DNA from 4 places in the Mesorhizobium sp. B2-1-8 genome. Region 1 is predicted to be linked to each of the others. Evidence: riboswitches for the same ligand, from Rfam matches in the RefSeq annotation. Region 1 holds a riboswitch; each other region holds the start of a gene.
The links. A riboswitch is a leader RNA that binds a small molecule or an ion and turns the genes downstream of it on or off. The one in region 1 is predicted to bind cobalamin.

Region 1 (2,193 bases):
GACCAGGCGCGAACGACGGTCGTCCCCGGCGGTCCAGGCGCGGTCATAGTAGTGATTGACGCGCGGGCCGACGGCCTGCAGCAGGAGCCGCATCGGCTTGCCGCCGACCTCGACGAAGCCTTTCACCCGCAACACGTTCTCCTGTTCGGCGGCCGCGGCGACGCGCTTTGCCAGCTCGTCGGGATTGGCGATCGAGGGAATGTCGACGATGAACGTGTCGAAGTCGTCATGCTCGTGGTCGAATGCGCCGTCGTGATGGGATTTGCGGTTCTCGATATCGTCCTCGACGGCGAGCCCGAGGCCGAGCAGCACCGAGGGATCGACCTTGCCATGAGACGTCGGCACGATCTTCACGGCGCGGGCGGCGTGTTTGCCGATGATGCTGTTAGCGCGGGCCGAGCCGTCGGCGTCCATCAGGTCGCTCTTCGACAGGATGATCAGATCGGCGCAGGCGATCTGGTCCTCGAACACTTCCTCGACCGGATCATCATGGTCGAGGCTTTCATCCCCGGCGCGCTGCGCCCGCAGGGCTTCCATGTCGTTGGCAACCCGGCCTTCGGCAAGTGCGGGACCGTCGACCACGGCGATGACGCCATCGACGGTCACGCGGCTCTTCACCGACGGCCACTGGAAAGCCTGGACCAGCGGCTTGGGCAGAGCGAGGCCCGAGGTTTCGATCAGGATATGGTCGACCTTCGGCGTCAGGGACAGGATCTGGTCGAGCGCCGGCACGAAATCGTCGGCGACGGTGCAGCAGATGCAGCCATTGGCCAGTTCGACGATGTTTTCCTCGGGGCAGGTGTCGATGCCGCAGCCCTTGAGGATTTCGCCGTCGATGCCGATGTCGCCGAACTCGTTGACGATGATGGCAATCCGTTTGCCGCCGGCGTTTTCCAGGAGATGGCGGACAAGGGTCGTCTTGCCGGCGCCGAGGAAGCCGGTGACGACGGTGCAGGGAACGCGGGAAACGGATGCGGTCATATCAGTCTTTCAGCATGTCGAGGGGAGGGATGCGGGCAACGAGGCCGCGTTTGAGGCTATCGGGCCTGCCCCGCCAGGGAATGAGGCCGTCGCTGGAGGTGGCGAAGAGTTTCGCGCCGGTGACGAGATCGGCACCGCTGGTCGGGGTCAGATCGCCAAACACATAGCTCCAGCATCCGTCGCGCAGGATTGCGGCGCTCAGCCGGCGCTTGCAATTGCCGAGGCATTCGACGGTGCGGATGCGGATGTTGTCGCCCGAGGCGGCTTGGCGCGTATCTTCAGCCAAAAGTTCGCCGGCCCGGGGATGAGCATCGGAGCCGGTCTCGTCGCGACAGGAGGCGCAGACGATGACAGTGATGCCGGCCAGGGAATCATCCCCGCCGGACGAAATGTCCGTTGTTTCAGCCGAAAAACTGCTGTCGCGATCCAAATCAGGCTCCTTGCCCGGAAAACCCGCCGGGCGATCGGATTCTTGCATTCCAGACGGCAGGTCTCCTGGCTCGCGGGTCATCGCCTTGGGTAGCCGCCTTCCCGGGACAATCCCAGTGGCTTTCGGCCTTGGCTCTTCGCTCACAGTTGCGGGGACAGCCGCGGATTTGGGATTTTCAATCCCGCACCGCATTCCCTCTTGGCCCCTCCCTTTGCCGAGAGGAGACCGTCTGGATTGGATTTAGGCTCTTGCGGGCAGCGGTGTCAACGCGAGCTTACGACACCGCGATGTCGGACAGCGCCGGGCCTAGATCGCCGGCGGGCGTCACTTCGATGCGTTCGAGGCCAAGCCAGCCCTGCATCTGCTTCAATTCCTCGGAGAGCTGAGCGGTGGTTTCGGGCGGTGCGCCGGGCTCGGCGTAAGCGGCATGGACACGCAGGACACTTGCCGGCCGGTCAGCTTTGAGGTCGACGCGCGCCACGATCCTGTCGCCGAGCAGGAAGGGCAGGACGTAGTAGCCATATTGGCGCTTGTCGGCGGGAGTGTAGATCTCGATGCGGTAGCGGAAATCGAACAGCCGCTCGCTGCGCGAGCGCTCGAAGACGACCGGATCGAACGGCGCCAGCAGGGCGCGGGCGTCGATCTTGCGTGGCAAGCGCGCGTCCCTATGAAGGTATGCCGGCTTGTCCCAGCCCTCGACCCGCACCGGTAGCAACTCGCCGGTCTCGACCAGTTCCTCCAGGCGGCCTTTCATGTCGGCGGGGGAGAGTCGAAAATAATCG
Region 2 (2,193 bases), 170 kb from region 1:
CCCGGGCAGTGCAGGCATTCGTTGAAGTTTTCCCAGAAAATCTTCCAGTTGCAGTTCATGACCTTGCGCAGCACATGGCCCGACACCAGCGTGTCCAGCGGCCAGTTGCCGAGGTCGCCGGAGGCCGGGTCGAAGGGTGACTGCGCCGAGCCGGCGGCATCTTCAGCAAGATTGACGAAGACGAAGCCCCGCCACACCGAGAGGGCAACGCGGTAAAGCGGATAATCGGCCTTGTCGAAGCCGTCAGGCAGCGACTTCGATGGCACGCGCACAAGGTCGCCGCGCAGCGAATAGGACCAGGCATGATACGGGCAGGTGATCAGCCGCGCCTTCAGCCGTCCTTCGCTTTCCTGGCAAAGCTGCGAGCCGCGATGCCGGCACGTGTTGTGGAAGGCACGCAACGCGCCGGTCTCGTCGCGCAACACAAGAATTTCCTGCGTACCGACGCGGAAGGTGCGGAATGCCAAAGGCCGGGCAAGGTCGGCCTCGCGGCAGACGAGCAGCCAATTTCTGTACCAGATGGCGTCGAGATCACGCTGATAGTTCTCCTGATCCCAATAGGCCGATGAGGGCAGCGACGGCTCGGTTCGGGTCAGGCCGTTATAGGGCTCGCGCTCGCTGGCATCGGGCTGCATGGCTGGCTTCCTGTGAGGGTTGCCAGCCGACACCCGGCCATGGAGTTTGTCAATCAGGACGGGATGGGAGCGGCTTTGCCGATACGACGCTCCTGCGCTGGCTGCTGTCGGAATTTGGTTTGCCGCGCGCGGCGAATTTCCCTATAGTCATCAGCGTCGTCGGTTCCTTTTTGGAGCCAAGAGGGAATGCGGTGCGGACAGGAATTCCTGTCCAATGCCGTGGCTGCCCCCGCAACTGTGTGCGGTAGTCCTCTCCATATGCCACTGAAGGTTTTCCTTCGGGAAGGTGGGGAAGGGCGCTTATCCGCGAGCCAGGAGACCTGCCGGCGACAGGAAACTGACTTCGATGCCCTCGGGTGGAGGGCGAAAGGACAAGACATGACTACCGCTTCCGTCTCCCTCGGCGCCTCCGTCTCCTCGCAGTCGCGCTTCATGCAGCTCGCGCTCGCGGCGCTGCTCGGCATCTTCGTCGTCGGCTTTGTCGGTTTCTCGCATATCGATGCGGTCCACAATGCCGCCCACGACTATCGCCACTCGATGGCGTTTCCCTGCCACTGACGAGGATCTGACATCATGAATCTGTTTCGCAACGTCGTGTTCGTCGCGGCGATCGCGGGGCTCGTGGCCGGTGTCGTTCTCGCCTGCATCCAGGCCTATGCGACAGTGCCGCTGATCCTCAAGGCGGAGGTCTACGAAAAGGCCGGCGGCCGCCATCACCACGACCATGGCGCGGCACCCGCCGCAACCGATACCAGCGCCGTAAGCACGGTCGCGCCCGCTGGGAATGCGATGAGTTCTGCCGCGCCAGCAGCCGTCGAAGCCAAGACGCCGGCGGAGGAAGACGAAGCCTGGGCGCCGGCCGACGGTTTCGAGCGTTTCGCCTTCAGCGTGGTTGCCAATATCGTCACCGGCATCGGTTTCGCGCTGGTCCTGGTCGCGGTTTCCGAGTTTGCCGGCGGCATCGGCAATTGGCGCCAGGGCGTGTTCTGGGGGCTGGCCGGCTTTGCCGTGTTCACGCTGGCGCCTGGCCTCGGCCTGCAGCCGGAACTGCCGGCAATGCCGGCGGCCGATCTTCTTCCGCGTCAGATCTGGTGGACGGCAACGGCGGCGGCGACCGCCATCGGCCTTGGTCTGATCGTGTTTCGCAGATCGCTGCCGTTGACCATCCTCGCCGTCTTGCTGATCGTCGCCCCGCATGTCGTCGGCGCGCCGCAGCCCGACAGTTTCGAAACACCGATCCCGGAAGGCCTGCACCATCAGTTCGTGGTGGCGGTGACGGTGACCAATCTGGTGTTCTGGCTGGTGCTCGGCGCCGTCGTCGGCGTGGTGCGCAGACGCTTCACCGGCACGGCGACCAGCCTGCGCGACAGCTTTGCCTGATCGCGGCAAGCTGACCTTCATCATCGGTGGCGCGCGCTCCGGCAAGAGCGCGCACGCCGAAACCCTGGTGGCGGCATTGCCCTCGCCATGGGCCTATATCGCCACGGCGCAAGCCTGTGACGACGAGATGCGCGAGCGCATCGCGTTGCACCGCTCGCGGCGCGGCGAAGGGTGGTCG
Region 3 (2,193 bases), 2.9 Mb from region 1:
GGGGCCGGGCTCGTAAGCGGGCGATAGGATACCGAAGGCGTTCTCTTCGACGATGCGGCGATCCTGGTCGTTGGTTTCGGTCCAGACATGGGTGAGTTCGGCGAGATCGTAGTCGACGCCCTCGACCGCATCCTTGTGTACCAGCCATTTGGTCGTCACCGCCGTCTCCGTGGCGCTGACCGGCAGCACGCGGAAGGTGACGGCATGGTCGATGAGGATATGATTCCAGGTTGTCGGGTAGTGATAGTGCATCAGCGTGCCGATCCGGTCGGCCGAAACGCTGTCGGACAGGTTCTTCTTCACCGCCCGCTTGCCGGTCATCGTGTAGCTCTGGGCATCGCGCAGCAGCGGCGCGCGGGTGGCGCGGTATTGCCCGGCCGGGTCGATGCGGAATTTGCTGGGTAGGCCAGCAGCCTCGCATTTCGCCCAGTGCGCCAGCATCTCCGGATCGCTGTCGGCCCCTTGCACGCCGGTCACGGTCGGTGCTTCCGGGAAGGTCTTGCACAGCTCCGGATGATTGCCCGCACAATGATAGCATTCGCGGTTGTTTTCCCAGACCAGCTTCCAGTTGCCCTTCTCGATGATCGTGCTCTCGAAGGCGATCTTGGCCTCGCTGAGCCGGTGCGGCTTCAGATAGGGCTCGATCATCGCCCGCATCGGCGCGAAGTCGGCGGGCTCCTTGGCCAGGCAGATGAAGACATAGCCGGCGACGCTTTCGCAGGCGACCGGCTTCAGCCCGAACTGGCTCTTGTCGAACCCATCGGCCATCTGGCGGGCGAACAGCAGCCGGCCGTCGAGCTCGTAGGTCCACTGGTGATAGGGACAGACCAGTTTGGCGGCCATGCCCTTGTCGGTGTTGCAGACGCGGCTGCCGCGATGGCGGCAGGAATTATGGAAGGCGTTGATCTTGCCCTGCTGATCGCGCACCAGCACGACCGGATAATCGCCGATCTGCACGGTGATGAAGCTGCCCGGCTTGGGCAACTCGCAATCATGGCCGATGAACAGCCAGTCGCGATACCAGATCAGCTCCATGTCCAGCTTGAAGTAGTCCGGGTCGGTGTAAAAGGGCTGTTCCAGCGAAAAGCCTTGTTTGCGGCTGTTCAAGAGCCTCAGCATGTCGTTGCGCGCGTCCATGTCCTGTCCTCAGTTTCAAGGACTGAACTGGTGGTGATTGAGGAAGGACTGGACGCAGATCGGCAAAAAGCCGGACAAACACCATCCGCCTCTTGACCGCCCACCGCGATCAGTCGAGTTCTGGCCATCTCGGGCTGGTTTCCGGGCTCTGGAGTTGTCCTTGCGGACCATCGCGACACCTTCCCAGGCCTTCGCCCAGTGGTCTCCCGTTGCGACTTGAACTCCACCACCGTTGCGGGGGCAGCGCCGGAATCTGACCGGCTTCCCAATTCTCCGCTCCGTCGTCACGCAGCGGCACCTGAGATGCCTGATCTAATCACGGCAGGCTTTGCGACATCGGCACGAAAGCGACATCGCATCCATGCGGCGCGACACGCACGCTGGATCGCCGTGACAGGGTCGTAGCCGTTGGAATCGACCTCCGTCGCCAGACGCGCCGGCACCGTTTTCGACCCCTTTGCCGCGGGCGAGAAGGTTAACGGTTTCAAAAAGTGACTATTAGCAGAGTCTAAAATCGAACCGAACGGTTCGTTTCTGTTGACGGTGCGTGCAAGAGGGTGTGAACGCCGAGCCTCCGACACAGTTGATGATCGAGGCGTTGGATTTAGATAACCAATTGATATCACGAAGAAAAAGAGCGGATGTGGAAAGCCCTGGTACAATTTCAAGTGGTGGAGTCATGGTCCACGCTGAACAACTTCGTGATTGGAAACGGCCGCGGGGCTCTCCCACATCGGAGCTGTCCGAACGACGCGATTTTAATCCCAAGACACGCCGCTAGACGGACGGGAAAATACTGGAGTACCCAAAATGAAAAAGATTGTTCTCACTGCCGCCGCCCTTCTGGCGATTTCCGGCAGCGCCTTCGCTGGTAGCGACAATTACGGTGCCAATCAGCCCGCATCAGCCGTGGACAGCTCGTACACCGCTTCCACCTCCACCAAGACGTCGGAGCCGGTTGCTCAGGCGCCTGCTCAGGGCAGCGATCGCAACCTCTTCGGTCGCTAACGGCCTATCCGCACGGATGGCGGGCTTGCCCGCCGGTCCGGTGGAATT
Region 4 (2,193 bases), 2.1 Mb from region 1:
AGGCGAACATCCTTTTCGTCGTCGACCAACTGGTCAAGGGCGCCATCCGCGCCATCACCGGCCTGCTCGGCGGCATCGCAGCCTTCCTGCCCATTCCGGGCCTGAGCGGCCTGGTCTCGTTCATCAACACGGTGATCCGCCTGTCGCTCACCTATGTCGACGAGATCATTCTCGGCTACAACATCCGCATCAATTCGTCCTCGCCGTTCGAGACGGCGCGGCAAGGCGTCGTGCTCTACGCCCAGAACGGCAAGACAATGGTCAGGAACGCGGTCTGGCTGGCGGTCATCATGTGGGGCGTCTCCTTTGTCATCTTCCTGCTGATGCTGGCGCCGGCAGCCACTATTCTTTACGTCATGCCCGGTCAGCTCGCCGGTTGGGCCTTCGTTCTGGCCATCGTCTTTGCCTGGGCTTTCAAGGCGGCCTTCATCGAGCCGTTCGCCATTGCCTGCCTGATGCAGGTCTATTTCAAGACCATCGAGGGCCAGGTCCCCGATGCCGCCTGGGACGCCCGGCTCGCCGAAGCCTCGTCAAAGTTCCGGGAACTCAAGGACAAGGCGCTCTCCACCTTCGACGGTTCGCGCTGGGGTACGGCCGGCGCGACGCGCTGATCGGCGAGGTTTGCCGGCGCAGCGGCTACGGTGTTGAGGCGGGCCACCGTGGATTTGAGCGACGCCTCACCCTGGCCGCAAAACGTCTCGCTCATGATCAGGTCGGGCAGCGGCAGCCGTCGGCCCCAGCCATGCGTTTCGAGGTCGGGTTTGGGCGCGAACTCGGAAACACGGCCAACGCAGAGATAGGCGATCGGCGTCACGTGCTCGGGGATAGATAGAAGGCTTTTCAGCGCTTGCGTCTCGATGATGCTGACCCAGCCGACGCCAACGCCCTCGGCGCGTGCCGCCAGCCAGAAATTCTGCACCGCGCAGACCGTGCTGTAGAGATCCATTTCCGGATTGTGCCAGCGTCCCAGCGGCGAGCCTTTCGAACGCTCGCGGTCGCAGGTGATGCAGATGTTGAGCGCGCTTTCGCAAATGCCTTCGAGCTTGAGCTTGCGGTAGAGCGCCCGCCGGTCTGCCTCGATTGCCGGCAGTTCCTGTTCGCGGGCGGCCAAGAACAGGTCGCGCACCTCCCCCCGTCGCGCGGCATCGCGAATGACGATGAAATTCCAGGGCTGCATGAAGCCGACCGACGGCGCGTGATGGGCGGCAAGCAGCAGCCGCGCCAGCACCTCGTCGTCGATCGTCTCCGATGTAAAATGGCTACGCACGTCGCGCCGCGTGAACATGGCGCGGTAAACCGCGTCGCGCGCAATCTGGTCGAATCCATCGCCCATTGCAGCGGTCATATCTTCCGGCATCGCTTGTCCCCTTGCGATTGCAGCAGTTCAAATTTTCAGAGCGTACTTTGTGCGTCCAAGAGAACGCACGTCGCTCTGACGTCATCCGCCTGACCATGCGGATGACGATGCCTGCCAGGCCGGTCTTCTGGCTCGGGATCAACCCACGTCCGGTGCCTTCCCGTCATCGACAGTGGCACTTACCGGCGCAGTCCCCCTCACAGCGTTGGGCACGCCACGGTATCAAACCGTGTTCCCGATTCTCCCGCTTTCGCGGGCACCAGGCAGTAGCGGCAGTCTTACGCCGAATGGCCGGCGACGCCAATGCCCGCAGCGACATGAATGGACGCAGGTTCGATTTTCCCCAGCGATCAGGCCGCAACGCATGGCCATCGCCGCGCCGGGGCACTAGATAGGGGGACATGGCCACTCGTCTCTACACGCACCCGATCTTTCTCGAACACATCACCCCGCCCGGTCACCCCGAGCGGCCCGACCGCCTGCGCGCCATCGAACGCGTGCTCGACGACGAAGCTTTCGCCGCGCTCGACCGTGTCGAGGCACCGCAAGGCGACGAGGCGACCATCCTTTACGCGCATCCCGCCGATTTCGTCGCGCGTGTCCGCGCCGCCATCCCCGACGAAGGCATTGCCCGCATCGATGCCGACACCACCGCCAGCCCGAAGAGCTGGCAGGCCGCGACCACGGCGATCGGCGCCGCCAACGCCGCCGTCGACGACGTCTTTGCGGGCCGCGCCGACAATGTCTTCGTCGCCGCCCGGCCACCTGGGCACCATGCGGAAAAGACCACGGCCATGGGCTTCTGCTTCTTCAATACGGCGGCAATCGCTGCCCGC

Region 2: it holds a riboswitch for cobalamin, as region 1 does, so the genes downstream of both, FJ970_RS16735 (CbtB domain-containing protein) here and FJ970_RS15940 (DUF1636 family protein) in region 1, are expected to answer to the same signal.
Region 3: it holds a riboswitch for cobalamin, as region 1 does, so the genes downstream of both, FJ970_RS01795 (aromatic ring-hydroxylating oxygenase subunit alpha) here and FJ970_RS15940 (DUF1636 family protein) in region 1, are expected to answer to the same signal.
Region 4: it holds a riboswitch for cobalamin, as region 1 does, so the genes downstream of both, bluB (5,6-dimethylbenzimidazole synthase) here and FJ970_RS15940 (DUF1636 family protein) in region 1, are expected to answer to the same signal.

Annotation. Positions count from the first base shown of each region.
Region 1 is NZ_CP083952.1:3,250,185-3,252,377, forward strand. Features, by position in the region: gene cobW (cobalamin biosynthesis protein CobW) at 1-981, opposite strand, end outside; gene FJ970_RS15940 (DUF1636 family protein) at 983-1,411, opposite strand; cobalamin riboswitch at 1,449-1,656, opposite strand; gene FJ970_RS15945 (winged helix-turn-helix domain-containing protein) at 1,686-2,193, opposite strand, start outside.
Region 2 is NZ_CP083952.1:3,422,086-3,424,278, forward strand. Features, by position in the region: gene FJ970_RS16730 (aromatic ring-hydroxylating oxygenase subunit alpha) at 1-635, opposite strand, end outside; cobalamin riboswitch at 779-978, shown strand; gene FJ970_RS16735 (CbtB domain-containing protein) at 1,014-1,193, shown strand; gene FJ970_RS16740 (CbtA family protein) at 1,209-2,015, shown strand; gene cobU (bifunctional adenosylcobinamide kinase/adenosylcobinamide-phosphate guanylyltransferase) at 2,008-2,193, shown strand, end outside.
Region 3 is NZ_CP083952.1:390,412-392,604, reverse strand. Features, by position in the region: gene FJ970_RS01795 (aromatic ring-hydroxylating oxygenase subunit alpha) at 1-1,137, opposite strand, end outside; cobalamin riboswitch at 1,252-1,454, opposite strand; gene FJ970_RS01790 (DUF680 domain-containing protein) at 1,948-2,145, shown strand.
Region 4 is NZ_CP083952.1:5,387,251-5,389,443, reverse strand. Features, by position in the region: gene FJ970_RS26570 (hypothetical protein) at 1-611, shown strand, start outside; partial or broken gene bluB (5,6-dimethylbenzimidazole synthase) at 779-1,285, opposite strand; cobalamin riboswitch at 1,457-1,636, opposite strand; gene FJ970_RS26560 (histone deacetylase family protein) at 1,759-2,193, shown strand, end outside.